Regions from separate parts of the Brevibacillus sp. Leaf182 genome, predicted to be linked through region 4. Evidence: riboswitches for the same ligand, from Rfam matches in the RefSeq annotation. Region 4 holds a riboswitch; each other region holds the start of a gene.

Region 1 (7,513 bases), on a different contig from region 4:
ATGCTGGCTACTACCCCGAACGGCAGTCCCCACAACAGCCACTCTGCGAAGCTAATCCCTTCCCCATTGAACTCCTTCAGCATATCGAGGGCGATAAAATGGGAGCCTGCTCCGATCATGGTGGAGCTCGTCGATACTAAAATAATCGTCGGAATCAGGATCGCCATGGCTTTCGTAATTTGCTTGTTCCCGATTTCTGAGGTCAGCGAGTGGAAAACAGGCAGAAGCACCGCTGCACGCCCAGAAGTAGACGGGATAAAGAATGCGAGAAATTGAACGACGACCGTCAAGAGCCAAAACAAGCTTTTGACATTCTTTGCCTTGCTTACGACCAGATCTGTTAGTTTGCCTGCCAAACCTGTCACTTGAAGAGCGCCACCGAGAATGAATGAGCCTATCATTAACCAAATGACATCGGAGGCAAGCGAGTCGAACAAAATTTCCTGGTCAGCCGTACCTGTCACGACGAGGAGTAATACGGAGCCAATCGCTACATAGGCGGAGTTCAGCGAGGTGGTCGTCCACAGAATCACGGCGACACAGAAGCAGAACAAGCTCCATTTGGCTTCAAATGTCAGGGAAGACGGCAGCATAAGCAGTAATTCAACGAACATAATCAGGACAATCGGAAGGACCCAGGCAGGTCTTTCCTTTGCAACAGTCTGTGCAATCACGATACGTGCTCCTTCGTCATTAAACGATTTGCGAGCTGCAGGCCCACCATGATGGTTCTCATGGAGCTTTCCGAGCAATCGGTCAGCCATTTCTGCGCATGCATGAACGCTTCTTCCAACGTAGACGGCATCGGCAAAATACTCGTGTACGCATCAATTCCGTGCTCATAATTGAGTCGGGCACCTTTCCCAACAGTCCCCACCAAAGCCACTACTGGCAGGGCATGCTTCTTCGCTCTCTTTGCCACTTCCACTGGAATTTTTCCTCGCGGTGTTTGAAAATCAATACTGCCTTCCGCCGTAAATACAAGGTCTGTCTCTTGAAGCATCCGATCCAAATCAATGTACTTCATGATAATGTCGTAGCGTGGATACAGATTCGCACCCGTCAGCGCATGCAAACCAGCACCCAAGCCACCCGATGCACCACTGCCCGGCATTTCTCTGACATCGATACCGAAATCCCGCTCGATGATAGCCGCGAATTGTTCGAGTGCTTCTTCCAGCTCAACCACTTGCTCAGGCGTTGCTCCCTTTTGCGGACCGAACACGCGAGCGACTCCGTTTTCCCCACACAGCTTGTTAAACCAGTTGCAAGCCACATCGATTTGCACCTGCTTGAGTCTTTTGTCCATGCCGGATACATCGATTTTCGTTACGTTTGCCAGCGATATTCCGCCTTCAATACGGATTTCCCGACCGCTTGCATCCAAAAATTTAGCGCCAAGTGCTTGCGCCATGCCTGCCCCGCCATCGGAAGTACCGGAATCGCCGCAGCCTAGCAAAATACGATCTGCCCCCATGTCCAGCGCCGCTTTGATCAATTCACCGACGCCATGTGTCGTCGTTTTGCGCGGGTCACGCAAGCTTCTTGGAACCAGTCGTAGTCCCGCTGCTGCCGCCATCTCGATCACAGCCGTTTGGCCTGTCGTCTTTGATCCGAATATCCCAAAATGGGAAGGAACCTTTTCTCCTACAGGGCCCGTTACTTCCTTATCGATAATCGAACCATTCGAAATTTTTACAATCGCTTTTGTAAAGCCTTCTCCCCCGTCTACCATTGGCAGTGTCTGTACTTGGGAGAGCGGGAGGACGCGCAGGATTCCTTCTTTCATGCACTCTGCTGCTTGCTCGGCATCTAAACTTTCCTTAAAGCCCGAAGGCACAACAAGTATACGCATAAAAACAACATCCCTTCTCTTTATTTGAATTTGCTTTCGCATTCGTCTCACTTGAGTAAGACCAATACTAAGCTTCAAAAAAGAGAAGGGAATAATAGGAAGATGAGAAATCGATGAGAGAAAAGCGAGAAGAACGTTACGATTCTAAGCGTTTCGTTTTCTGCGCAGTTGGTAATAGGTCACAGCCAATGCGAGCGCCAGTACCGTCCCCTTGATAATATCGTAAGCGTAGTACGGCAGATTGAGCATCGTCATCCCGTTAAGCAGCACCCCGATTAGGATCGCTCCCACAAATGTACCGAAAACGTTTGGTTTTCCTGCGCCGAAAACGGAGAAGCCTACGAAAGCAGCCGCTACTGCATCCATCAGCATGGAACCGCCACTACTCACCTGCCCGGTGCCAATCCGCGCTGCCAAGAGCATCCCGCCCAAGCCCGCAAAAAGAGCGGAGAGCACATAAGCCAGGGTACGATAGCGATTTACAGGAATCCCCGACAGACGGGCTGCTTCCAAATTACCGCCTGTCATGTACAGCATCCTTCCCTGTCTCGTATAGGTCAGGTACACATGCGTAATTGCGACAAGTAAAAAGGTCAGGATAACCGGAATCGGTACGGAGAGAATTTCTCCTTGGCCCAGCCACAGGAACCATTCCTGAAATTTTCCCGGAGCCTGTGAGCCGTCCTGCATCGGCATGTTTGCGTAGATCGAGTAGCCTTGGGAATACGTCATATGAATGCCGTTGACGATGTAGAGCATCGCCAGAGTAGCCAGCAAATCAGGAATGCGGATTTTCACGACCAGGAAGGCGTTGACCAGCCCGACGAGCAAGCTGAGTACAATGGGAACAACCAAAGTCGTGAAGACTCCTTGTTCGTACCAAACCATCATCGAAGCAGAAACGACCGTGGTCAATGAAACCGTCGATCCTACAGACAAGTCAAAACCTCCGACAATCAGCGAGAACGTAACGCCAATCGCGACAAATGTCACAATCGAGATGGAGCGAAGAATGTCCGTCAAGTTGTCGTACGTGAAGAAATACGGGTTGGTCAAACTGAATAACAGCATGACAATTACAATAACTGCAACCGTTCCGTATTTATAAACAAAATCAAATAAGCTAAACTTTTTATCTGCCACGTTACTCACCTCCGCTTGCGTAGTACATAATCAGCTCTTGTGTTGCTTCTTCGCGACTCAATTCCTTCACGATCTTGCCCTCGAACATGACAAGAATCCGGTCAGCAATCCCGATTACTTCCTGAAACTCACAGGAGAAATACAGGACACCCTTTTTCTGCTCGGCGAGCTTTCCGATCAGGCGGTAAATATCGCTTTTCGCGCCGATATCCACCCCTTTTGTCGGCTCGTCAAACATAAAGAGATGAGCGTTTGTATCCAGCCATTTGCCGATAGCGACTTTTTGCTGGTTTCCGCCGCTGAGAAAACCGACCAGTTGCTTGATATCGGCTGTTTTTACACCAAGGCGCGAAACGAGCTCTCTTGCACTAGCCGCTTCTGCCCCTCTTTTGATAAAACCAAGCAAGGACTTCTTTTTCAACGAGGCGACTGACAGGTTGTTCTGTACGGACTCCTCTACGAAAATGCCTTCTTTGCGCCTTTCCTCCGGGACGAGCACAATTCCTGTATCGACGGCGTCCTTTGGCGAGCGCAGTTGGGTAGGTTTTCCATGCAATCGAACGGCTCCAGCCTTTGCCTCATCTGCACCGAAGAGCAATCGGGCGAGCTCAGTCTTTCCTGCCCCAACCAGACCGACGACACCCACGATTTCTCCCTCGCGAACCTGCAAGTCGACTCCGTGTACTTTGCCGCCAGCCACACCTGACGCCTCAAAAATCGTTTCGCCAATCGGCACTGCAAGCTTTGGGAACTCCTCGTCAAAGCTTTTGCCCAGCATGTTCGCGATCACTTCGTCCATATTGGTCTTCGCCGTGTCTGTGGTCATAACATGCTGTCCATCGCGCATGATGGTGATCCGATCACAGATTTCAAAGATTTCTGGCAGGCGGTGGGAGATATAAATGATCCCGACCCCAGCTTTTTTCAACTGCGCAATGATTTGAAACAGCCGTTCGCTCTCCTTTGTACTCAACGGCGCTGTCGGTTCATCGAAAATGACGTACTTCGCCTTTTGAACGGTCGCCCGTGCAATCAAAATCAATTGCTTTTCCGATAGCGTACATTCTTCAACGAGCATCCTCACAGGAATGGAGAAGCCGAAGTTTTTTAAAATCTGCTCTGATTCGTTGTACAAGCTCTTCCAGTTGATCAGTCCCTTGGTTTTCGCCTGGACGAGTTGATCGAGTAAAATATTCTCAGCGACGCTTAAATACGGGATCAAGGCGGTGTCCACTTCCTGATATACACATTGAATGCCCTGTGCTTTGGCATCCTGCGGCGAATTGATCGTCACGGCCTGTCCATCGATGGTGATCGTACCGCCATCTGCCTGATACGCTCCCGTGAGGATTTTCATCAGGGTACTCTTTCCCGCGCCATTGGCACCAAGGAGTGCGTGAACCTCTCCTGCGCGCACCTCGAAATCGACGGATCGCAGGGCAGGAACCCCGGAAAACTGCTTCGCCATCCCTTTCATCTGCAATGTGGACATTTTTCACACCTCCTGTTTACCTGCGTGTTCCAACCTCTATAAGGAAAAATCCCGTTGACGGATACAGCTCAACGGGAAAAGCCAATTTGGTTCTTACTTGCCCCACTCTTGTACATATTGGGACAGGTCGCCCATCGTTACTTTCTTATCCTTCGGCAGGTCTTCCTGTTTCACCAGCACTGGATTCAGCTTCACGTTGTCTGGTACTTGCTCGCCTTTGATTTTTTGGAACACGGTTTGCGCATGAATGCGTCCGATATTGGATGGGTCTACCGCTGCCGTCGCTGTCCACGGAGAGTTTTCCGCCTGGATCATTTGCAGATCCTCATCGCTCAAATCGATGGAGTACACTTTGATTTCCGTACGGCCTGCTTGCTGAATGGCACGTGTCGCCCCTTTGGCAAATTCATCCCAAGCCGCCCATACTGCTGTGATGTCGCCTTTGTTCGGATACTTTTTCAAGATTGCTTCCATCTGCGTTTGTGTATCGAGTGCCGTATTGTTGGTAGCAGAACCGAATGCCGCAATTTCTTTTAAGTCCGGGTATTTCTTCTGGAAAGCTTCATACGTGACTTGGCGTTTTTCCATCGGTGCAAAGCCAGCTACCCAAATTTTTACGATGTTGCCTTTGCCGTTTGTATCTGCCGCCAGCTTCTCCAGGCTCAGCTCTGCCAATTTGTTGTCATCCTGCGCCACTACTGGCACGCCTGGAATGTTGATGTCTGTATCAAACAGGACGACCGGGATTTTTCTATCCACGGCTTTTTGCGTGCCCTGCTGCAACGCTTCTGCCGTACCATGGTCGATCAGAATGCCATCAAATTTTTGATTCACTGCCGCATCGAGGTTGGACGCCATTTTTGCCAGATCGGTATCTGCGTTGAATACGGTCAACTCGCCACCGTTTTTCTCCACCTCTGACTTCACGCCATTGATATATTGGGCGGAGAACGTCCCTACGTTTTGACGCATGATCAATGCGATTCTCTTTGCGTTCTCTCCGCCCTGCTGGTTCGTGCTGCCGGTTCCGGTGCTTGTTCCTCCGCCGCATGCCGTCACGAGAACAGACGCAGCCACAACAAGTGAAGTCAGTAATCCCAGTTTCTTTTTCATCACAAATGTTCCCCCTTTTTCTTTTTGATAACAGATGACAAAAGCAAAAAATCCTCTTTCACAGAGAAAGAGGACAAAAATCGACAAGATTCTCGCCTCTTATCTGTCAGGTATTCTACCTGTTGGAGTTAGCACCTTGGCTCGAAAGAACGCATTCTCTCGTGCTAGGTTGCCGGGCTTCATAGGGCCATTCCCTCAGCCTTCTCTTGATAAGAGTAGTTTCTATTTTCAAAACGTTTGTATAAGTATATACAGAATATAATCTGGCAATTACCTATCTGTCAACTAGGTTTACCGAAAGAATTTTCTTGATAAATATTCCAGTTTCTTATGTAACATCAAGAGGGATTTTGTTGTGTCTTGTCGAATTATCGTAGATTGATACAAGCCTAGCAAATATTTGCGATGGGGATGCTACATGAGTCTATTAAAAGAAGTCATTCTTCAATGGTTTTTCGCCATTATCCCGTTTGTGTTTTTCAACATCTATTACCGTGACAAAATGAGGAACTACAGCCGCTCCTTTATTGTCATCACCAGCTCAGCCTGCATGTTTCTCGCGATGACCTTCGCCCCGAGCGTCACGAATGGCATGTTTTTTGATATCCGACATATCATCATTCTTTTCGGACTGGTTTATGGCGGAGTCGAGATTGCCTTGCTCCTGCTGATTGAAGCCTTGGTTTATCGGTACTACCTAGGTGGCGAAGGAACATGGGTTGCCATGCTGATCCTTACAGTCAATTTTGTCTTGTCACTCTTTTTGTATCGACACTATAAAGCCAGTTATCGGAAAACACTGTATCTTTTTATGACGAGTGCGATTTTTTCTACGGTTGCTTTAGGGACTACTTATTACTTTTTTCCCACGTATGTAACTCAACACCTCGTTTACTACACCATAGTGATTCCTATTCAAAACTTTTTCGGCCTCTGGTTATTAATGTCGCTTTTCAGCAAATGCGTTTCGGATAAGGAGCTGTTTATTCGCCACGCGCAAAATGAAAAAATCCAGACGATGAGCCATGTTGCTGCATCACTCGCACACGAGGTTCGCAATCCGCTGACAGCAGTCAAAGGCTTCTTGAAATTAATACAGGAACGCCCGGAAAATTTGGTAAAAGTCGATCAATACATTCGCATCAGTCTCGACGAAATCCAACGGACAGAAGCCATTTTGACCGAGTACCTTGCGATTTCCAAGCCACTCAAGGAACGGCATGAGATCATTAATGTGAGCGAGCATCTCCATGCCATCCGCGAAGTGATGCTCCCCTTTGCCAATATGCATAACGTGGAGCTTACGCTGCAAGACTTTGAGAGACCTGTGACGATCAAGGCCAATCCAGACGAGTTCAAGCAAGTGCTGGTGAATTTCATCAAAAATGCCATCGAGGCGTGCTCGGATATTTCGGACGGAAAAGTCTCCCTGGACTTGCTCATCGAGCGAAACAAAGCCGTTTTGGTCATCAAGGATAACGGTATCGGTATGGATGCAGGACAGATCAGCCGCCTTGGAACGATTTACTTTTCTACGAAAACAACTGGGACCGGTCTTGGATTGACGTATTCCTATCATGTCATTCATGCGATTGGCGGAACGGTCAATGTATCAAGCAAACCACGAGTAGGAACCAAGTTCACCATTATGCTCCCGTATAAGGCACAGTAACTTCATGCAGGTTTTGCAGAGGAACTGTGCCTTTTTCCATTCGATAGCTAATGATGCAACGGAGGTACTTGTGGTTCTTTTTCGTTTTTTAAGGTGTACAGCAGTTCATTTTTCCGATTAATCGTTGCGAGAAAGACTTGTTCGGACGCGATCCCCTTTTTCTTCAATTTTTGAGCACGGTCAATCGACCGTTCGCCTCGATAATAGCCAAATCAATCTCTGCCAGATCGAAAATGTC
Region 2 (7,513 bases), on a different contig from region 4:
ATATTCCGCTTAGATACCGGAGCGGGGCGGGCTCTTATCTTTAGCGCAGGAACCCGTAACTCTCTTGTCGTTCTTCCTTTTGCACTGGCGCTACCTGAACCTCTAAACGGGGTAGTTTCTGCTGTAATCGTAACGCAAACAATTGTAGAACTTATTGGGGAACTCTTATATATTCGTCTTGTTCCAAATGTACTTTTACGAGAGACGAACGGAACTGCTGAAAACAAAAATGAATAGGCTTGGTAGATAATGAAACGATCTACATGACGGGCGGTGTCAACTTCGTTGGTACCGCCTCCCCCTCTTCCAAACAACTATTTCAGCGCTGCTAGAAAGTAAGATCCTCCACCAATCTTATACTCGCTATTCTTGCTCGCTCCTGTCAGCCTCACAAAAAACGGTCTCTGCCCACGATTTTTCCATGCAGTCTGCGCCAATCCCTCCTCAGTCGGTTGGCAAAGCACTACATTTCCACCCGGAAGCTCAAATGCCTGACAGATGGCCCCCAGTTCTTTATCGTGGAATTTTTCGCTCTTCTTCCATCCAAACCATCTTTGCCAACGTGCTGTTGCTTCTTCCAGATCCTTTACTGCATAGCCTACTGATTGGAGATGTGCTGCACCGTTCGGATGTGCGCCAATGATGCCACGATTTGTTAAATCTTCTATTCTTTCTTCATCTGTTTGCGACCATTCAATGAGAAATGGTGGTAGAAGAGCACTATCTGCATCTTCGAGAAACAACATCCGCCACCGAAGGGTCGTGCCATCATCACGCGTACGACTTCCCGCAACAGGTCCAGTCACCTGTAGACCTTGGCTTCGCAGGCGCTCTGCCCACGCATCCATCTCGCTGGTCCGAAGCGCAATCTGACCAAAGCCTTCTCCCTTTGCTTCGTCCTCGATGCATTGACGCACGAGCGGATTCTCTGATTGTCGAGCAAGCTCCTGGTGTTCAACCGCCAAAAATTCAACATAGGAAAGCCCGAAATAACTAAGGCTATTCCATGTCCCCCAAGACGCATGACGCCCTCCGGCTACCGCATGAAAACCCGCTTGGCAAAATTGTTCCGCTGCTTCCTGAGGAGTCCGATGTACAAAATGAACCAAATGATCAAAAGTTAATCGCACCTTTTTTCGCCTCTTTTCGTATTACTTATAGAATATCAAAATTCATTTATGTAAGGATAGAAAGACAAGGGGGAAAAATGAACGAGACCAGATCAAGCCGGGTAAAGGCTCGGCGCAAGCACTCACGTAGAAAATGGGTACGTGCTGGGAAGAGCACGCTCCTTTTTAGCGTGTTGGCCATCTTCGTCGTCGGAACCTACTACCTATTCCAAACTGCCATGGATAGAGAACATACCAACCCGAACACGCAGCCTGCTCCTGACAATACCGTGAACCAAAAGACTTCAGTGCAGCTCACCTTTGTCGGTGACATCATGATGTCAGGAAATGTAGAGAAAACGTTACTCGCAAACAGCTATGACTACCCATACAAGCATGTAAGCTCGCTCTTTTTACAAGATGATATCACGATTGCCAATTTGGAGACACCGATCACCGAAACAGGTGTTGCTGCACAGAACAAGGCGTATGTCTACAAGTCGTCGCCACTTGCTGTTCCTGCCATGAAAAACGCTGGGATTGATGTGGTGAATCTCGCCAATAATCACTCCATGGACCAAGGAGTTCCGGGATTGCTGGATACCTTTGACGCTTTGGACAAAAACCGGATTGCATACGTCGGCGCCGGAAAGGATGCCAGCCGTGCCTATTCTCCTGTATTGATAGAAAAGAACGGCATCAAGATCGCGATTCTCGGCTTCAGCAGGGTCATTCCCGAAACGAGCTGGTATGCAGGGAATTCCCAGGCAGGTATGGCCGCTTCCTATGATCCTACGCTAGCAGTGAAAGCGATCCAAGATGCGAACAACCAAGCAGATCTCGTCGTGGTGATTGCACACTGGGGCAAGGAACGCTCCGATTATCCTGTCGATCATCAAAAAGAGTTGTCTCGTGCCTACATCGATGCTGGTGCAGATTTGATTGTTGGCGGTCATCCTCATGTCCTTCAAGGCTTTGAACGATACAACGACAAATGGATTGCGTACAGTCTCGGCAATTTCATTTTCACACGATCAAACGAACCCAAGACTTGGGAAACGATGGTTCTGCAAGCAAGCTGTACGAAAAGTGGTGATTGTGAGCTGACGATGCTTCCGTTTCACGCAGAATTGGGACAAGCTGTACCCATGAATGAAAGCAACGGCGCTGCCCTGCTAAAACGGATTGAATCCATTTCTGTGAGTGTTGACATCCAAAGCGACGGGCGTGTACAGCCGCGTGCAAAAGCGGTGGAGACTGCCCCCTGACAAAAGAAGCCGTGTTTCTAGCTAACCAGAAATACGGCTCTTCTTGTGATTCCTTTTTCTTACGCAGATTCGATAATCGGGAAGCAGCGCACTTCTAAGCCAAAATCATTTTTCAATAGGGACTCGTGCTCTTCACTGATTCCTGTCACGATCAAACCTGCGCGCAAGACGCCTCCCAAGTCGAATTGGACCTTTAGTTTATGCACGTTGACTCCTGCCTGCTGAAGGAAATGCAAGACACGGTCTGGCGTAGCAGTATGACATGAGCCCTCCATATAACACAGGACGTGTTCTTCCGAGTCCACCGTGACACCAGCTTTGGCAGCCGTTTTTTCTTTCCAGGTAGGATGCGGTGTGAATGGCTGTGTCAATAAATAGGCCAAATCCTCGACGACAGCACTCGCTGTAGGGAGCTCTCCTGCCCCTCTTCCTGTAAACAACAAGTCTCCCACGATGTTGCCGGATAGCTGTACAGCATTAAACGCGTCGTGGATTTGCGCCAACGGATGGCTCAGCGGAAGCATGGTTGGTTCAACAGATAGGCGAATTCCTTTCTCAGCTTGATAGGCCTGCGCGATCAGCTTGATCCGGTATCCCAGCTCGCTCGCAATCCGAATGTGACCTGCTGACAAATCTGCAATTCCTTTGCGAACAACATCTGCTAAAGGCAGTGATTCTCCGTAAACAAGCTGTGCCAAGATATACAACTTGTACATGGCATCAAAGCCTTCTACATCCGAACGAGGGTCTGCTTCCGCATAGCCCAGCTCCTGCGCTTGCTTGAGCACCTCCTGGTAAGAGAGCTGCTCTGCCTCCATTTTCGTCAAAATGAAGTTCGTTGTTCCGTTGAGAATACCGCGAACACCTTGAATATCGTTCGTGCGCAGGAACTGCCGGAGCACGCTCAAGATCGGGATGCCCCCTGCCACACTCGCTTCATAGGCAAGATGCACTTGATGCTGATTGGCCAAATCGACTAGCTCTGTTCCTTTTTTCGCCAGAAGTTCTTTGTTGGCAGTTACTACATGGCATCCCTTTTCGATGAAAGCACGGACGTAGTCATAGGTAGGTTCTACACCGCCCATGACCTCCACCACGATATCCACATCGCTGTTCAATACATCCTCAAAGTCTGTTGTCAGTAAAGTCGGGTCGATAGGAACCGCCCGCTCTTTTTCCGAGTCACGCACCAATGCCTTGACGATCTCAATTCGTTTACCCAGACGAGAAGCCAGCTTCTCCTGTTGCGAACGGATTGTTTTGATTACGCCTCCACCCACTGTCCCCAATCCCAATAATCCCACGCGTACCACTTCTGCACTCATCCTGACCACCCCATACCCCGAATTTTAGATAAAAAGAAAAGCCATCTTCGATAAGAAGAAGGCTTGTTAGCAGCTACTGCTCCTCCTCCTTATCTACCAGGACGTATATGTCCTGCAGGAATTGGCACCTTGTCACAAAATATGCGTGACGGTTGCCGGGCTTCATCGGGCCAGTCCCTCCACCTCTCTGGATAAAGAAAATATGAAATTGAAAAAAACCTTCTTCGCTAAGAAGAAGGTTCATCTACTAATGGAGTAACCCGCTTCTTATCTATCGAGACGAAACGTCTCGCAGGAATTGGCACCTTGTCGCAATATGCAACGGTTGCTGGGCTTCATCGGGCCAGACCCTCCACCTCTCTGGATAAGAACCATTTATGCTGTTGAGCTTTATTCTAAGAAATTCCAAGGCAAGCGTCAACAAAATTCTTTCTTTTCTGATTGCAAGCTGATTTGGCCAGACTTTCAATTGTGGGTGAACAGACTTTCTACCTCTTCCATACTGCAGCAAGTGCAATGAAACACGCCCTCCTGGCATTCCTCAGGCAGCTCTTGTTCCTCGACATATCCGCACCATTGGCAAATCATAAGTTGCATCATCGCACGCCCTCCTTTTCTTTTATCCTGCCCAAAATAAAAAGAGCATTTTCCGTTCGACCGTGACGATCGTTAGAAAATGCCAGAAAAGGAGGGACGCACTTGTCCACTCGCTGTTTTTTGCAAGCCATCTCTAACACCTCCCTATCTCCCGTAGGTCTATCAGTGTCGTCGAAACAGGCAGGTCTCCTGACTATGGGTTCATCGTCTAGCGTCGCCTTCCCCGTCTATTTTGATAGACCAGTGGCTCGTTGGACGCTGACTCTCCTCTTACAGTGGCGGGACCGTGTCGGAATTGCACCGAGCTTCCCTATTATCCTTTTGGCGAATTGGTACGCCCTAAGGAACCTGTTTCCATCTATGAAATTGTCTTTTCTCACTACTATTCTCAGATTCTACCTTATTTTTCCTTGTTTTGCGAACATTGCTCGTGGGCCAGTAGCCATTCCTTTCGCCACAAGCCACCCGAATAGCCTGTTAAACTCCCGTTTGCTCCTATAATTCTGTGACAGGGTACGATGATGTTCAGCCGATTTTTTCCGTTGGCATTCCCGACAGCCCTCACCGCATTTTCCTTCCCAATCAACGCGGCTAGCTCCGTGTACGTAATCTTGTGCGCATAGGGAAGGGTGGTCAATGTGTGCCAGACTGTTTTCTGAAAGTCTGTCCCTTTCATACACAGGGGAACAGAAAAGGACTGTCTCTCGCCGGAAAAATATTCGTCCAACTGTTGCCGACAAACGAGGAGAGGCTCTAGACATTTGTCTTCTTGTTCACGCAAAATGGGTTCGTCCCGATCTGTGAACATGATCGAACATACCCCGTCTTCTGTCCCACTGATTTCCAAGATGCCGAGTGGCGAAACATAATCAATTGTCTGTAATCTCTCCATACAAGACCTACCCTAGATACCGATCTTTCAAAATGGTTCTGTGGTGAGCTTCATGTCCAGCAATCACATAGGCCAACGTCCTTGCAGATAGCTTGTTTCCGTTGGCAAGGCCTGTACGCAACCACGCTTCTGGAGAGATTCCGCGAACCTGCGCGATGGTGGAAGCCCGAACGGCCTTATACTCTTCCACTAAATCAGAGAGGTCTCTTCGCTGAAAACACCCGTGTTCGACAAAAGCATTCTCATCAAAACCAGCGAGGGGTGTCTGATCTCCTCTCGCGATTCTCAGCAAGCGATAGCTCATGATGCGTTCTGCATCGATGAGATGACCCAAAACCTCTTTTACCGTCCATTTGCCTGGCGCATACCGATAATCAATTTGCTCAGGCGCTAGTGACGAAAATAACGCGACTTGCCTCTCTCCTTGTTGTGTGAGGATCGTTTGCAGATCCCCCTCCGGTACAAGTCCAATATAATAATCAAAATATGCAGCGTATTCATCCTGCTCTGGTCGTTTGAGCATGTATTTCCCACTCCTCTTCATTCAGTTTGGATAGACAAATTATACCACTATGCATCCTCAGCCAAGCATTTCTTGTCCAATACGAACGAACCCGCCTAATCCTCACAGGCGGGTGAGCTTCACCATTATACGCTATGTAAGCCTTCAAACAGTAGAACCCTTGCCGGGGCTGCATCCGTGCCGATCAGCTTGAGTGGTGCAGCTACCAGAAAATACTCGCCTGGCGGGACCTCTGCTAGCCGCAATCCTTCCACGACAATGACTCCCGCTGCAAACAGCTTTTTATGTGTGGGGTGTCCTTCCTGGGCGCGTTCGATTCCAAGTGCATCGGTACCAATGCCCCGCACACCCAGCTCACTTAAATATTCTGCCCCTTCTTCAGACAGAAAGATGAATTCAAAAGAGAATGCCTCTTCAAAAGAGTTTTTCGTTTTAAACAGGACAAAATCTCCTCGCACAAGATCGAAGCTCTCTAAGTCGGAGCGAGTGATCCTGTCCTCTACCGCTGTGAGATCGAGAACCTTGCAACTGCCCACTAGCTTCTCCAAGGAAATACTCTCAAATGTATCGCCAGCATTCACCATGTGCAGGGGAGCATCTACATGAGTACCAGAATGAAGGTCCATGTCGATTCTCGATTCTGTTACATAGCCATTGGTAGCGGTACGTATTTTCGGCTGCTTTTCCGGCTTGTTTTTATACACCGTCATTCCTTCGTACACGGTGGCGGTTACATCATACATTTTCATCCCCAACGCCCTCCCTTTGCCTACTGTTTTTTTCGATCCGCTGGAAAAACAATCCCCATCTGTCTTCTCGCTTCATCCATGACCTGCATGGCCATTTTGGATACTTCATGCGAATTCGTTGCAGACTGTCTGCCCCCGCTTCTCGCCAAGTGTAGAAATTCTCTTATTTCATAATGCATGGTCTTCGGGGTTTGAGGCCTTGTCACTTGCTCGATTCGTCCATCCCTGTAACGAATGTCCACTTCTTTGAGATGGTTGATTCGGTCGATCACAATCGTAGCGTCCTCCCCTTGAATTTCTGCTGGTTGATAGGAGGTCGTAATTTTCGAGAAGCTAATGATTGCATCCATCTCTCGATACTTTAAAAGCATACTGCCTTCTCCGTCCACACCAGAATCAAGCACAATTCCTTCTGCTTTGATGTCATCTGGTCTGCCAAAAAGGATGAGTAGCGGATAAAGACAATAGATTCCGATGTCCATCAAGGCTCCGTTGGAAAAAGCAGGATCAAAAGCACGTAAAACCTTTCCTTCGCGATACGCATCATAACGCGAAGAATATTGGCAATTACTGGCAATAAAGCGCCGTACTTTTCCCAGCTTGTGCAGGTTGTCCTGTATCGCAAAAAAATTGGGCAGCAAAGTAGATTTGACAGCCTCCATGAGCAGCACGTCATTTCTTTTCGCTGCTTGGATCATTTCTTCTACCTCAAACACATTGGAAGCCAGTGGCTTTTCGCATAATACGTGTAGCCCCGCGTCCATGCACTGGATCGCTTGCTCCGCGTGGCAGGAGTTGGGGCTCGCAATATAGACCGCGTCCACATTTTTGCTTGCAGTCATTTCTTCCAGGCTGTTATAGGCGAATGGAGCATGGTACTTGTCAGCGAAATCCTTGGCGCGCTCGATGGTACGTGAATAAACAGCCTGAAGAGAAAATCCTTCTACTTCTTGACCAGCCTGGATAAATTCCTCGGTGATCCAGTTCGTTCCAATTACGCCAAACCGCATCTCATCCGCTCCCTTTTCTTTTTTCTATCTCGTTGCAGTG
Region 3 (7,513 bases), on a different contig from region 4:
GGTTCTGTTCTGGTTCCGGATGTCGATCAGGTTCAGTCGTTTGTCCAAGAAAAAATTGCACCTCCTACCGAAGCAACAGATCAACCCGTGGGAGAAAAGAAAAGCAGCACGCAAAACTAAGCGTGCTGTTTTTTTGTGTTTTGGGAAAGACTAACCATGATTTTCTAAGTTCTGAGGTGAAGATGTCGATGGATCGGGAAAGTGCACGCAATTGGTTTGAACATACCAGTGACCTGATTACGGAACATATCGATGAGCCAGAAGGCCGCGTGCGACTTTTCTATTTATCCTCTATGGCAGATGGCAAGGTTGTCTACAGCGAGCTTATCCCGAAGCTGCGTGACCTTTGTTTGGAGGAAAGTGGGATTGAGGAAGTCGCTCGGCATTTAGGTGCTTCTAGCAGCAATCGTGTTTTCAATGAAGGGGCAACCATTGAGCGTTTACTCCGAGGTCATATTGTCATTCAAGTTGCGGAATCGCCCTACTGCTTGTCGTTTCCCAGCGATGGGACAGTTGGCAGAAGTATTCAAGCACCCGAAATCGAAACGGTTGTACTCGGCCCGCAGATCGCCTTTGTAGAAGAGCTGAATGTGAACATCTGCATCATTCGAAAATATATGTCAACACCAAAATTGTTCCATGAACAATTGAGCGTGGGAATAAACATACCGATGGATGTGTCGATCCTATATTTGAGCGGGACGGCAGATGAGGAAAATGTGAATACGGTACGTCAGCGGATTTGTGATCTGGAGTTAGACAGCAGTCTGGATTCTACCATACTGGCGCAGCATATCGCAGACAATGAGAAATCATTATTTCCTACGCTTCAGCAAACAGAGCGTCCAGACCGGGTCGTACACGGACTGCGACAAGGACAGATTGCCATACTCGTGGAGGGGAGCCCGTTCGCTTTACTCGGTCCCACCACCTTACTTCAATTTTTTCAATCGCCAGATGACTATTATTTGCGCTGGAGTCTTGCTACTTTCAACAGACTCATGCGAATCTTTGCCATGATCTTGTCCCTGATCCTGACCCCGATCTACGTGGCTGCGCTGACCTATCATTACGAGATGATTCCGGCAGACCTTTTGCTTTCCCTCGCGCAATCACGCTCCCGAGTACCGTTTCCACCGCTGTGGGAGGCTATTTTGATGGAATTGATTATTGAGCTTTTGCGGGAAGCCGGAGCCAGACTACCGACCAAGGTCGGTCAGACGATAGGTATCGTGGGCGGTATTGTGATCGGACAGGCCATTGTTCAGGCTGGATTCACCAGCAATATCCTGATTATTATCGTTGCCCTCGGGGCTTTGTCATCCTTTATCGCACCTAGCTATATGATCGGTTCTACGATCCGGGTCGTTCGTTTTCCAATGATTTTGCTGGCGGGCATGCTGGGGGCATTGGGCATTGTAGTCGGATTCAGCTTCCTAGCCAGCCATTTGCTCCGACAGACGAGTTTGGGGCGTCCTTACATGTACCCCATTTACCCCGTGCGCTATTCCGATTGGAAAGATGGCTTTATTCGCGCTCCATTATCCTCTCTTTCCGAACGCCTCAAGTTTTTTACACCAAAACGAGTACTTCGTTTTGACAGGGGAAATGCCAAAGAGAAGAAAGACATTGACGAGTAAGCGAGGCTGCTATGAACATTAACATCGATGTAAGCAAGGGCAATACAATATCGGCATATCTTGCAGGGTTGCTGGTGCATGGAGCTCAACTTGGAATGGGCATCTTGGGCTTTCAACGAATCATTGCGAAGGAAGCAGGGCATGATGCGTGGATTTCGGTCATACTTGCAGGCTTGGTTACGCATCTAACATTGTGGATCATTATCAAGACTATGCAAAAATACCCTTCGGCTGATATTTACGGCATTCAAGATGATGTGTTTGGAAGGTGGCTAGGAACTGCTGTAAGCATCATATTTATAATCTATTTTATATTGACAGCTGGAATCATTCTTCGCAGCTACATCGAAGTTGTCCAAACCTGGGTGTTCCCGAATTTACCTACGTGGATATTGGCAGGAATCATCCTTTTTCTTGCGTACTACACCATTGTGGGAGGGATAAGAGTCATAGCTGGCTATACGTTTTTTTCCATTATAGCAACGGCATGGCTAGTCTTTGATTTATATTTCCCTTTGGAATTCGCACGATGGGAATATTTGTTTCCGATTATGGATACCAGCTTTGGGAACCTTTTCAAAGGAATGATGGCCATGTCATTGACCAGTGTCGGTTTCGAGGTTCTCTATGTCGTCTATCCCTATGTACAAAATAAGGACAGGGTAAATAAAAGTGCACAGTTGGCGGTGCTGGTGACTTATCTTATCTATTTATTGGTCATGATCGTGTCCTTGGTCTTTTTTAGCCAAGGTCAGCTCATGAGGACGATCTGGGCGACACTCAATCTGCAAAAGATGGTGTATCTCCCCATTCTGGAAAGATTTGAGCTGGTCGTTATCTCGCTGTGGCTTATCGTCATCTTGCCGAATATCATGCTGTATTTGTGGTGCTCGGCGCGAGGGCTCAAGCGTTTGTTCAGCTTCAACTTGCGAAGTTCATTGTATTGGATTTTATCGGTGATTTATCTTGCTTCCTTGACGATGCTTTCCAGACAGCAGATGAATTGGCTTTTTACTGTGCATGGGAAAATTAGCATATGGGTTGTGTACCTGTACCCCTATTTTTTGTACGTCATGGTCTTGCTGAAGCAGCGAACGCAACGGGCAAAATCGAAGAGCAAAGGAGAGAGTGCCTGATGCTTGATGAGCGGAAAAAGAGGTTGTCCTTCATCAAACGGTTTTTGGCGTTGTGGTGTTCTGGTGTCATAATAGTCACAGGCTGTGGAGATCGGCAGATTTTTGATGAAACTGGACTTGCCACAGCTGTCGGCTATGACTTGTTAAAGGATGGAAACATTCGTGGGACTGCAATCATGCCCTCCATTAATCCAGAGGCAAAAAAAAAGATACAGATTTTCTCAGCAATGGGGGAGACCAGCAAATCAATCCGGGATCGGGTTAATTTACAATCAGATAAAAGAGTGTTGGGTGGGCAGATTCGTGTCGCCCTCTACAGTGAAAACTTGGCAAAACGCGGGCTTGGCAGTATCGTTGACACGCTGTATCGGGATTCCTCTATTTCCAGCAGGGTTTATCTTTGCCTATTTGAAGGCGAAACATATGATATGTTAACGTATCCCTATTCTGAAGAAGGGAATATCGGAATCTATTTATACCGTATGATTGAGCAAAATATTGAAGGGGAAAAAATTCCGTCTTCCACCATGCATGAGTTTTTTCGGGCCTATTATGACAAAGGAATCGACCCGATCATGCCGTACATTGCAAGAAAGGGAAATGAGCTGCAAATCAAGGGTATCGCATTATTTCAAGGGGAGCGTTATGTAGGGTGGATCACACCAAAGGAAGCCTTTTTAATCAAGCTCATGCATGGAAAGTTCAGCATTGGCAGCTACGATACTTCTGTTCCTGCTCGTATTTTTGGGGAGGAGCCAAAGAGCCGCGGAAGTAAAAAAGACCGTGTGCAGCTTGTCTTTGACACCATTTCCAGCAAATCTAAAATTGATCTGACCCAAGTGTCCCCCCGGTCTTTGATATTGATATACGATTACATGCGAGAATTTTGGAATTAACCCTTCCGCTGAAGCTAGAGAATGCAAAGCTGATGAAAATCATGGAGAATGCACTGGATAAAGAGATCGAAAAAGAATTGCAGAAAGTAGTCAGTAAATTGCAGGGCCTCGATGTCGATCCCGCTGGATTCGGGATGGTGTATCGTGCAAATAGAAGAGGGATGGCAAACATGACGCAGGCCGAGTGGAGAAAAATGTTCAAGGAAGCAAAGTTTCGCTTTCACGTAAAGTCAACAATCATCCGCAACGGCGTCATGGATTAAAAAACTTTTTCCTGCTATTACTATTGACGTGATATTTTCAAAAAGGATATAATCCGTTTTGTATCATCATGAAATAGAAAAAACGAACATAATATACGTAGATATCTTTCTTATCAAGAGAGGCGGAGGGACAGGCCCTATGAAGCCCGGCAGCCGGTTCATTTTCGAATGAACGTCGCGGTGCCAATTCCTACAGGATTGTTTGGATCTTGTGTAGATGAGAAGGGTGGATGCGAACGTATACATTGCGTTGCAGCCCCTTTTTCGTTTATTGAAAAAGGGGTTTTCATATTTTATCAAGATTGTGGTCGGGAGGTGGATGCGTTGATCCAACTGCGTCATTTGCATAAAAGCTATCAAGTACAAGGTAAAACCATCCCAGCATTAACGGGGATCGACCTTTCCATAGAGCAAGGAGAAATATACGGGATTATCGGACACTCTGGTGCAGGGAAAAGTACGTTGATCCGGTGCATCAATTTGCTGGAGCGCCCAACTTCTGGGGAAGTTATTGTGGACGGCGTCGATTTGACTAGGCTGGATGAAGGGAAGCTGCAAGAAAAGCGCCGCTCAATCGGCATGATTTTTCAGCACTTCAACTTGCTGTCTTCTTCGACAGTCGGTGAAAATGTCGCTTTTCCGCTCAAGCTGGCCAAGCGTCCGAAGGCAGAGATTGAGAAGAAAGTAAACGAGCTGCTGAAGCTGGTTGGCTTGGAGGCACATAAGGACAAATATCCGTCCCAACTGTCTGGCGGACAGAAGCAGCGTGTCGGGATCGCCCGGGCGCTCGCGAATGATCCAAAAGTGCTGCTCTGTGACGAAGCTACATCGGCTCTCGATCCGCAGACGACGAACTCCATTCTGGCACTGCTCTTGGACATCAACCGCAAGCTGGGCTTGACCATTGTGTTGATTACCCACGAGATGCACGTCATTCGCTCCATTTGTGATCGTGTCGGCGTAATTGACGGCGGAAAGATCGTCGAGTCGGGTAACGTACTGGATGTATTCCTTCGTCCGAAGCATCCAACGACACAGGAATTCGTGGAACAAGTAGCAGATTCTACAGAGCTGAGAGAAGCAGTCGAGCACGAAAAGGCTTCGGGGAACCGGACCATTGCTCGTGTCACCTTCCTCGGAGAAAAAACGTACCAGCCGATCCTGTTCCAAACGATGCAAGAGACCGGTACGGTGTTCAGCATTTTGCAGGGAACAATCTCCCGCATGAAAGATACGCCGTATGGTCAGTTGGTGATCGAGCTGGAAGGCGATGTTGCACAGAATCAAAAGACCATTGAGACGCTGCGCCAACGTGGCTTGGAAGTAGAGGTGATATAAATGGACTGGACATTCGAGAATGTGGATTGGGCTGAAATCGGCGTAGGTACGATGGACACGCTCACGATGCTCGGCTTTTCCACCCTGTTTACCGTCCTGATTGGTTTGCCATTGGGAATCGTTCTGTTTTTGACTTCACGCGGACAGCTTCTGCAAAACCGCACTTTTTATACGATCGCATCATTCGTTGTCAACGTATTGCGCTCGGTACCGTTTATCATTTTGATGATTTTGCTGATTCCTGTGACGAAAATGATCGTAGGAACCTCACTCGGCGTACTGGGTGCCATTCCGCCGCTCGTATTTGGTGCCGCTCCGTTTTTCGCACGCTTGGTGGAAACCTCTCTGCGTGAGATTGATAAAGGCGTGATTGAGGCCGCACAATCTATGGGGGCGTCCAATTGGCAGATCGTCTGGAATGTCCTTTTGCCAGAGTCTAGATCTGGACTGATCGCAGGTATTACGATCACGACGGTTACGCTGGTCTCCTATACCGCAATGTCTGGGGTAATTGGCGGTGGTGGTTTGGGTGACTTGGCGATCCGATACGGTTATCAGCGTTTCCAAACCGATGTCATGATTGTGACTGTTGTTATTTTGCTGGTGATGGTACAGATCTTACAAACGCTGGGGGACCGTCTGGTTCTGAAATTCAGCCGCAAATAGATCTTTCCATATAGATTTTCAAAAAATAAGACTAAATACATGCAAGGGGGAAATCATTCATGAAAAAGCTAGTCGTATCTGTACTTTCTACTGTATTGGCATTTTCTTTGGCAGCTTGCGGAGGCAAAACGGAAACAGCACCTGCTCCGGCTGAAGGCGGCGCACAAGGCGGACAACAGGAAGTAACATTGAAGGTAGGCGCTTCTCCCGTTCCACATGCAGCAATCTTGAAATTCGTTCAACCAAAACTGAAAGAACAAGGCGTGAACCTGGAAATTAAAGAGTTCACCGATTACGTACAACCTAACGTTCAAGTGAACGAGAAACAACTCGACGCTAACTTCTTCCAGCACAAGCCTTACCTGGAAGACTTCAATAAAGGACAAAACATGAATCTGGAGCCAGTAGTGGCTGTACACATTGAGCCATTCGGCGCTTACAGCAAAAAAGTAAAATCTGTGGATGAATTAGCTGATGGCGCAACAATCGCGCTGCCAAACGATCCAACAAACAGCGGCCGCGCACTCGCACTCTTGGAGAAAAACGGCGTGATCAAGCTGAAAGAGGGCGCTGGCATCAGCGGTACTGTGAAGGACGTTGTTGAGAACAAGAAAAACCTGAAGTTCAAAGAAGTAGAAGCAGCAATGCTGCCACGCGTTCTGGAAGAAGTAGATCTGGCGTTGATCAACACCAACTACGCGCTGGAAGCAAAGCTCGTTCCTACCAAAGACGCGCTGTTTATTGAAGATAAAGATACTCCATACGCAAACTTCCTGGTAGCTCGTCCTGACAACAAGGATTCCGAAGCAATTCAAAAGCTGGCAAAAGCACTGAACTCACCTGAAGTGAAAAAGTTCATTGAAGATGAATACAAAGGCGCGATTGTTCCAGCGTTCTAAAGTAGAAATAATTGATCGATCAACAAAGTCCAACTGGCCGAAAAGCTGGTTGGGCTTTACTTTTGTTTATAATGTAGTGAATTTTCATAAAATTAAATTAAATCTACAACAACCCCGTTTTCAACCCAATTCCGGTCGAGTATATTGTGTTTGAAATGAGAAAATATAGATAAGGTGGAATTTTCAGATGAAAAGAAATCTCAAGTTGTTTCTTGGCGCGATGCTGGTCGCCGGAAGCGTGTTAGCTGGATGCTCCACGAGTACGCAGCCATCAACAACAACCCCTCCAACTGAGGGAACCGCAGCGCCCGCTGAAAAGCCTGCAAATGCAAAGCCTCAGGTATTTCGGGCGAACATCATGAGTGAGCCTTCGACAGCGGACCCCGGTCTTGCGAAGGATGCCACATCGGGAGCGATTGTTCGTGCTACGTTTGATGGTTTGACTCGCTTCGATGCGAACGCAAAGCCAGTGAATTCAGTAGCATCCGATATCAAAATCTCGGATGACAAACTGGTGTATACCTTCACGCTCCGCGATTCTAAATGGAGCAATGGTGATCCAGTGACTGCCCATGACTTCGTATATGCATGGAAACGTGCACTTAGCAAGACCCTCGGTGCTGAGTATGCCTATCAGCTATACTACATTAAAAATGCGAAGCTGATTCACGAAGG
Region 4 (7,513 bases):
AATTTGGAAGCACCCAAGCTTTCCGCCGCCTTCAGCAAATCTGGATCGATGTTTTCCATCACCCCTACCAGCGTAATAATGATCAGCGGCAGGAACAGATGAATCAAACCAATCATCATCGCAGTCGGCGTATACAATATTTCCAACGGCTTATCAATGAGCCCGATTGCAAGCAGCGAGCTGTTCAATAAGCCCTTTTTTCCGAGAATAATCATCCAAGAGAACGACCGCACGACAGAGCTGGTCAGCAAAGGAAAAATCGCCAATGCCAGCAGGATGCCTTTTTTGCGTGGCCCGAGCTTGGAAATGTAGTACGCAGAAGGAAAACCGATCAGAACACATGCAATCGTCGTGACCAGACTAACCTGCAACGTTGTCAGCATAATTTTCAGGAAGTACGCGTCGGTCAGAAATTGGAGATAGCCTTGAATCGTAAAGCTACCCTCTTGATAAAAGGTGGACGCGATCGTCATCACGATTGGAATGACCATGAACAGCGTCAAAAACAGCACACCCGGCAACAGCAATAAATAAAGACCCGTTTTTCTCATCTGATTAACTCCTGTTCACGGTATCGTCAGGCTTTCAATGCGCCAAGAAAACGCGCAAAGAACGCATCTGCATCTACGTCCAGACAGACGTTTATGTTCGGTTCTTTTTTCAGGCGGTTTTGAAAGTCGCAAACCGTTTGCCCATCACACAACTCACTTCTCGTTTCGATATCTACATACAGCTTCCTGGTCGCCACCAGGCTCGGATCGAGCGCGACTGCGACAGCCAATGGATCATGCATGGCGCACGCATAAATGCCATTTCGCTGAAAATAACGATGAAGGTAATCAGACGTACTCTGTCTGACGTACTCGCCCATCGGTGTATCTCCTAGCTCGCGAATATGCTCCTCGTTCAGCAGCACTCTTCGCGTCACATCGAGTCCAACCAGCGTCAATTGCGGGAATCCGGCATGAAACACAACCTTGGCCGCCTCTGGATCGACGTACATGTTATACTCCGCAACTGGCGTCACATTGCCATGCTCGCGGACCACTCCACCCATGAAAATGACATCCTTGACGTGTTGGACGAGCTCCGGGCATTTTTTCACCGCCAGCGCCAAATTGGTCAGCGGCCCCGTCATGATGAGCGTAATCTCGCCGGAATGAGCGAGTACGTTTTCCACGATGAAATCAGGAGCAAAGCCAGCAGTCGGCTTCTTGTACACCGGAACGCCGGCCAGAGCACCTCCCAAGCCATCCTCACCATGTACGGCATGCTCGAAAAACAACGGCCGCAGCAGCGGTTCAGATGCTCCACAGACAACAGGGATTTGCTCGCCGACTTGCAAGAAATCGAGAATTTTGCACGTGTTTTCTGTGGCTTTTCGCAACGACACGTTGCCATTCACCGTAGTGATGCCCACCAAATCGAATTGCCCGCTCTTCACAGCGAGAATAATGCCAAGCGCATCATCAATGCCCGTATCTACGTCAAGAATGATCTTTTGCACGAGTGGTCCTCCTCACGAAAACGAGGGTATATCCGAAATTGTCTATACCCTCGCCCTTGTTTTTCTATCGTTCGTTATTGCGTAATTTCACGATTCCAACGGTCAATCCATGCTTTGGAGTGCTCGTTAACGAATTTCATGTCCAGCATTTTCAGCTTGCTTACGGTTTCTTCCCCATACGTTACGCCTTTTGCCTCTTCTTCTGTCAGTTGAACCGTTTTGTTTACAGGGGAATCGATTTTTGCTTTTGCTGTTTTTTCCTGAACTTCCTTGCTCAGTTGGTAGTTGATGAAGTCTTCAGCCAGCGCTTTGTTTTTCGAGCCTTTTACGATGTTAACCGTATTCATGACTGCATATCCGCCGCTTGCAGGTTGTACGAAAACAGCTTCTGGAACAGCGGCCTTGATGTCTTTGAAGTACATTTCCATGATCGGTCCTACGCCGATTTCTTCTTGACCAAACATATTCACGTATTCAGAGGTCTTATCGTAGAACTTCACTACACTTTGGTTGACTTCTTTCATTTTCGCGAAGGCTTGATCTTCGTTAAATTCCTTGTTGCCCGCTATCTGGGAAGCACTGTCAAGAACCATCGGGCCAGTTGTGGACGTAATGCTTGGCAGTGTCAGCTTGCCCGCCAGCTCTGGGTTCCACAGGTCTTTCCAATCCTTGATCTCGGTTTTCACGAGCTTTGGATTGTAGGCAATTCCGAATTGACCAATCGTGTAAGCTGGACCGTACTCCTCGCCCAGTGGTGCTTTGGCGATGTCGTAGATTTGATCCAGGTTCGGGATGCGGCTGCGGTCGATTTTTTCAAATGCTCCACTCTCAATCCCTTGCTGTGCATAGTAGTCAGAGAGGTAGATCAAGTCTACATCGGAGCTTCCTTGGCGAATTTTGTTCAGGCGCTCTGCATTGTTCCCGATTTCCAGCACGATTTTCACGTTATGTTCTTTTTCAAATGGCTCATATACTTCTTTGCGGAAAAAGTCTTCAGAGAAGCCCCATGTGGAGATGACCAGCTTTTGTGGCTCACCCTTTGCTTCGCCTCCAGCCCCTCCCGCTTGTGGTTGATCATTGCTGCCACAGCCAGCAAGAGCCAGTGACATCATAGAAAAAGACAGGATTCCAGCAAGTAATTTTTTCATCGTAATTCTCCTCCAGTTGGGTTCATTTGATGACAAAATATGGTGATACAATAAAAAGAAAAGTACCCTTGATTAGAACGTATCATTCTAAACAAGAGCACTTTTCTTCGTAAACAAAGAGAAGTGACACCCGTTTTTACGCAAAGTCTACGGTCTCCCCTTAAGATAGATCAAAAGAGAAAATCCGAACGATTGCGTCAGGTATTCAGTTCTGATTCAGCTAAAATAACATTCGTGATCGCCCATTGCGTAGGCGCATCATAGTCCCGCAGCACGGCTTCCAACGGCAACCCCATCTCTTCCTCCAGTCGTTCTCGCAGTTTCTTCTTATAAAGAAGGGACATCCGAAAATCGACTTCGAGCTTGAGGGCCGGCGCTTCGCCTTCCAACGCTTGTGAGCGCGGAGAACGGCGATGCTTGGCTTGGAACGTAATCATCTGATTTTCAATCGTGACTCGGAGCAAAGTCGTTCCAAATCCGAACAACTCTTTTGCTATCTCATTATAGATGGCAGACAGCTTTTTTCTGGTTTCATTGGAGTCCACTAGAGTCATGTCATCACCTGCGATAGCTGGTATCGGGTTCATTCGCTCTCATTATACAAATGATTTTCCGATTCTTCAATAGAATATTCGTATTTAGATCAATTTCACATTTTTCCACCAAGTCATTCGTTTGCAAAAACAGTTGACACGTAAAAAATCAGTCGTTATAATCCAACTATCCAAATAAGAATTAACAACAATGTTTGGAATGATAATTTCATAGCACATTCTCTTATGAAGAGAGGTTGAGGGACTGGCCCTATGACACCTCGGCAACCTATCGCAAACGATATGGTGCCAAATCCAGCGGAATTTATTCCGACAGATAAGAGAGGTATTGTTGCCGTGTATTTACATACGCGCAGTCCCAGCCTCTTCTGTCGGAAGAGGCTTTTTTTATTACATCTTACATCCAGAGAAAAGGGGTATTTTCATGAAAAAGACTGGTCTACTGCTCACTACACTACTTCTCGCTGCATCGCTCGTAACAGCTTGCGGCGGTAAACAGGAAGCTGCGCCTGCTAACGGCGGCACTGCTGCTGAACAAACCTCACTCAAAGTGGGCGTCACTGGCGGCCCGCACGAAGAGATTCTCAACAAAGTAAAGGAAGTCGCCAAAGGCAAAGGACTCGATGTCGAAGTCGTCGTTTTCAACGATTATGTACAGCCGAATCAAGCTCTCGATAAAGGAAATCTCGATGTTAACAGCTTCCAAACCATTCCGTTCTTGGCGAAGTTCAATCAAGATCACAAAACAAAGATCGTCGAGGTCGGAAAAACCGTGACGTACCCGATGGGCCTGTACTCCACCAAGCATAAAAAAGTCGAGGACATCCCGGCTGGCGGTGTTGTCGGCATTCAAAACGATCCGACCAACCGAGCACGCGCCCTGTTGCTCTATCAGGCTGCTGGCTTGATTAAGCTCAAGGATGGCGTGGGCGACAACGCAACACCACTGGACATCGTAGAAAATCCAAAAAATTTGCAATTCAAAGAGCTGGAGGCGGCATTCCTGGCACGCTCGCTGAGCAATGTAGAAGTCGCTTCGATTAATACGAACTTCGCAATGGAAGCTGGCTACTCCCCGAAAAAAGATGCGATCTTCGCTGAGACGGCTGACTCTCCATACGTGAACATTTTGGCAGCCAACGAAACCAACAAAGACAACCCCGCTGTCAAAAAGCTGGTCGACATTTACCGTTCGGAAGAAGTGAAAAAATTCATCGACGAACGTTTTGAAGGAGCTGTACTGCCGTCCTGGTAAGATCGACGCCAGGAACATCAAGAACAACAAGGAGAACTCGTTATGATACAGCTAACCGATATTCATAAGTCGTATCAAGTAGGAAACAAGCAGGTAGAAGCATTGAAGGGCGTATCCTTGCAGGTGGAAAAAGGGCAGATTTACGGGGTTATCGGTTTTAGCGGAGCGGGGAAAAGTACCCTGCTCCGTACCATCAACCTGTTGGAGAAGCCGACTAGCGGTTCTGTGATCGTCAATGGCCAGAACATGCTGACCCTCAAGGAAAAAGAGCTGCGGCAAGCTCGCAAAAAGATCGGGATTATTTTTCAGCACTTCAATCTGCTCTCTTCCTATAATGTCTTTGACAATGTGGCGGAAATCTTGCGGATGAATCGCGTCCCCAAAGATGTCATTAAGCGCAAGGTAGAAGACCTTCTCGGCTTGGTTGGCTTGTCTGATAAAGCACATGCTTATCCTTCACAGCTATCCGGTGGACAAAAGCAACGGGTGGGCATCGCTCGTGCGCTTGCCACTGATCCGGAAATCCTGCTCTGTGACGAAGCAACTTCCGCTCTCGACCCGCAGACGACTGAATCGATTCTGGAGCTGTTGCTCGACATCAATCGAAAGTTTAACCTAACCATCGTCCTCATTACCCATGAAATGCAGGTCATCAAAAAAATCTGCGATCAGGTAGCCATCATGGAAAATGGCGTCGTCATCGAGCAAGGCTCTGTTTTGGATGTTTTCAGCAATCCGCAAGAGCAAACGACCCGTAATTTTATCAAAACGGTTTTTGACGATCAGGTACCACAGGAGATTTTGTCCAAGATAAAAGAAACCGGACCCGTTTCCAAAATTGTTCGCGTTGCCTTTCGTGGGGATGCCGCTCTCGATCCTGTTCTGGGAACACTGTCTGCACGTTTTCCGATTAGCACCAATCTATTGTACGGCTCGATTACAACCATAAAAGGTACGGCGCTCGGCATTTTGCTTTTGCACATTTCTGGTGAAGACCAGGCCATTCAGGATGGCATTCGCTTCTTGCGCGAATCCGTCTACCGCGTAGATATTGTGTCACCAGAGGAGGTGCGGAGCTAATGGAGCGTTTGATTGAAATGATTCCGGTATTCGGGCAATCACTGCAAGAAACTGTCATCATGGTTGGGTTTTCGTTGTTCATTGCGACACTGATCGGGATTCCGCTCGGGATTTTGTTGGTCATCACACAGGCGAATCACCTTTTCCCGAACAAAATCATCTATCACACCCTGAATACGATCATCAACATTGTGCGTTCGCTGCCTTTTATTATCCTGATGGTTGCGATCATTCCTTTTACGGAGTTGATTGTGGGCACTTCGATTGGGATTGAAGGAGCAATTGTGCCGCTCATTGTCTATACTGCGCCTTACATCTCACGCCTGATGGAAACGGCCCTGCATGACGTAGATCGTGGCGTTATCGAAGCGTATCAGGCAATGGGCGCATCCCGGACGCAGATTATTTTTCGCATCATGCTGCGTGAAGCACGGCCTGGCATCGTCCTCTGCCTGACGATTGCGACCATCGGTTTGATTGGTGCTACTGCAATGGCCGGAGCAGTCGGTGCCGGCGGACTCGGCGATCTCGCCTTGCGCTACGGCTACCAGCAATGGGACATCGAAGTCATGATCATTACTGTCGTTATCCTCGTCGTCCTGGTCCAGCTCATTCAATCATTAGGCAACTGGGCAGCCCGAAAACTGAAAAAGAGCGCGTAAATCGAAGAACCCCTGACGAGATCGCTTGTCAGGGGCTTTTTTGTAGGTATGTAGACCAATCGTCACTGAAAGTTCGTTGGTATTTCGCTCGATATTCATGTAGACTTATATATACAAGTCATATTAATGAGAGGGGCTACTCAAATAACATGAAAAAACTCATCATGATGTTGGTTGCCGTAATGCTCGTACTCGCTCCGGCCGGAGGATTTATTGATCATGCCGACGCGAAAGGTTATAAGTCCGGGAAAAAATCTTTTAACTCTAACACGGCTCCTACCAATACACAAACAACCAACAAAGCCGATTCAAATGTAAACGCAACAACCAATAAAGGTACTACAACAACTCCTGCTGCTACCGCAAGCAAAAGCGGCGGATTCATGAAAGGTCTCCTGATTGGCGGTCTGGCTGGTTTGCTGTTTGGAAGCCTGTTCGCTGATATGGGTATTCTCGGCTCCATCCTTGGCTTCATGATCAACCTGATGGCGATCCTCGCTGTGATTATCCTGATCCGCAAAGCGTTCGTCTACTTCAAAACCAAGCGCGCGAAAGAACAGGAACTGAACGCATGGAAAAGATAACTTTTTCTGAACAAGATATCATTAATGCAATCTGCATTCATGCAGCTTACAAAAAGCAATTGAAGCCACAAGACATCTCCGTCGAGCTAATGTGGGACGAGGAGTATGGCTTCTCTGCTGAAATACACTGGATGGATCGCCAACAAATCTTCGTCGAGATTAATATGATTGAAGCGATTCGCTACTACCTGGAGACCCAGATGCAGCGCAACCCTTATTCCGCCGGTATCGAGCTGGTATTGGACGACGAAGAAGGTATTATCGCTCATATCACCTACTAAAGCTTGACCATCGTAAGTTAACCCAAGGCCAATTTGTTCACACATGTGAGCAGGTTGGCTTTTTCATATTGAATTTGGCTTCATTCCGTTATATACTTTATCTTAGTGAAAATGATTATCATTGTCTGCGTTTACTCATACATGTACATACTTTCCTAAAAAGGAGTTGGCCCATTGTGGAGCGCTTATACACGCAAAAGCTGGACATCGGATACGGTGAGCTTTCCATTGTCAAAGACTTGAACATCAGCATTCCTTCTGGAAAAATCACTGCCCTGGTCGGTGCAAATGGTTCTGGTAAATCGACGATCCTCAAAACTCTCGCCCGGATTATGAAACCAACCGGCGGACAAGTATTTTTGGACGGTAAATCGATCCATCAGCAATCGACCAAGGAAGTCGCCAAGCAACTGGCGATTTTGCCGCAAAACCCAACCGCACC

Evidence for each region. A riboswitch is a leader RNA that binds a small molecule or an ion and turns the genes downstream of it on or off. The one in region 4 is predicted to bind S-adenosylmethionine.
Region 1: another riboswitch for S-adenosylmethionine. It lies ahead of ASG16_RS06855 (sugar ABC transporter substrate-binding protein); the one in region 4 lies ahead of ASG16_RS04890 (MetQ/NlpA family ABC transporter substrate-binding protein).
Region 2: another riboswitch for S-adenosylmethionine. It lies ahead of ASG16_RS22250 (homoserine dehydrogenase family protein); the one in region 4 lies ahead of ASG16_RS04890 (MetQ/NlpA family ABC transporter substrate-binding protein).
Region 3: another riboswitch for S-adenosylmethionine. It lies ahead of ASG16_RS02380 (methionine ABC transporter ATP-binding protein); the one in region 4 lies ahead of ASG16_RS04890 (MetQ/NlpA family ABC transporter substrate-binding protein).

Annotation. Positions count from the first base shown of each region.
Region 1 is NZ_LMPN02000017.1:79,459-86,971, forward strand. It holds gene ASG16_RS06835 (SLC13 family permease) at 1-614, opposite strand, end outside; gene ASG16_RS06840 (glycerate kinase family protein) at 671-1,855, opposite strand; gene ASG16_RS06845 (ABC transporter permease) at 2,000-2,998, opposite strand; gene ASG16_RS06850 (sugar ABC transporter ATP-binding protein) at 3,000-4,490, opposite strand; gene ASG16_RS06855 (sugar ABC transporter substrate-binding protein) at 4,584-5,603, opposite strand; SAM riboswitch class I at 5,700-5,819, opposite strand; gene ASG16_RS06860 (sensor histidine kinase) at 6,022-7,275, shown strand; gene ASG16_RS06865 (DUF421 domain-containing protein) at 7,439-7,513, opposite strand, start outside.
Region 2 is NZ_LMPN02000031.1:164,745-172,257, reverse strand. It holds gene ASG16_RS22265 (arsenic resistance protein) at 1-237, shown strand, start outside; gene ASG16_RS22260 (VOC family protein) at 315-1,130, opposite strand; gene ASG16_RS22255 (CapA family protein) at 1,208-2,377, shown strand; gene ASG16_RS22250 (homoserine dehydrogenase family protein) at 2,437-3,702, opposite strand; SAM riboswitch class I at 3,789-3,900, opposite strand; SAM riboswitch class I at 3,967-4,073, opposite strand; gene ASG16_RS31565 (hypothetical protein) at 4,168-4,302, opposite strand; cobalamin riboswitch at 4,462-4,666, opposite strand; gene ASG16_RS22245 (methylated-DNA--[protein]-cysteine S-methyltransferase) at 4,700-5,191, opposite strand; gene ASG16_RS22240 (DinB family protein) at 5,199-5,714, opposite strand; gene ASG16_RS22235 (cyclase family protein) at 5,840-6,463, opposite strand; gene ASG16_RS22230 (Gfo/Idh/MocA family protein) at 6,484-7,473, opposite strand; gene zwf (glucose-6-phosphate dehydrogenase) at 7,498-7,513, opposite strand, start outside.
Region 3 is NZ_LMPN02000014.1:59,331-66,843, reverse strand. It holds gene ASG16_RS02400 (LCP family protein) at 1-120, shown strand, start outside; gene ASG16_RS02395 (spore germination protein) at 189-1,640, shown strand; gene ASG16_RS02390 (GerAB/ArcD/ProY family transporter) at 1,652-2,776, shown strand; gene ASG16_RS02385 (Ger(x)C family spore germination protein) at 2,776-3,672, shown strand; gene ASG16_RS31475 (Ger(x)C family spore germination C-terminal domain-containing protein) at 3,663-3,935, shown strand; SAM riboswitch class I at 4,043-4,159, shown strand; gene ASG16_RS02380 (methionine ABC transporter ATP-binding protein) at 4,260-5,273, shown strand; gene ASG16_RS02375 (methionine ABC transporter permease) at 5,274-5,939, shown strand; gene ASG16_RS02370 (MetQ/NlpA family ABC transporter substrate-binding protein) at 5,999-6,838, shown strand; gene ASG16_RS02365 (peptide ABC transporter substrate-binding protein) at 7,026-7,513, shown strand, end outside.
Region 4 is NZ_LMPN02000015.1:421,463-428,975, forward strand. It holds gene ASG16_RS04870 (ABC transporter permease) at 1-551, opposite strand, end outside; gene ASG16_RS04875 (nucleoside hydrolase) at 578-1,507, opposite strand; gene ASG16_RS04880 (ABC transporter substrate-binding protein) at 1,582-2,655, opposite strand; gene ASG16_RS04885 (Na-translocating system protein MpsC family protein) at 2,853-3,209, opposite strand; SAM riboswitch class I at 3,430-3,532, shown strand; gene ASG16_RS04890 (MetQ/NlpA family ABC transporter substrate-binding protein) at 3,634-4,464, shown strand; gene ASG16_RS04895 (methionine ABC transporter ATP-binding protein) at 4,507-5,544, shown strand; gene ASG16_RS04900 (methionine ABC transporter permease) at 5,544-6,206, shown strand; gene ASG16_RS04905 (hypothetical protein) at 6,356-6,790, shown strand; gene ASG16_RS04910 (YxcD family protein) at 6,778-7,071, shown strand; gene ASG16_RS04915 (ABC transporter ATP-binding protein) at 7,248-7,513, shown strand, end outside.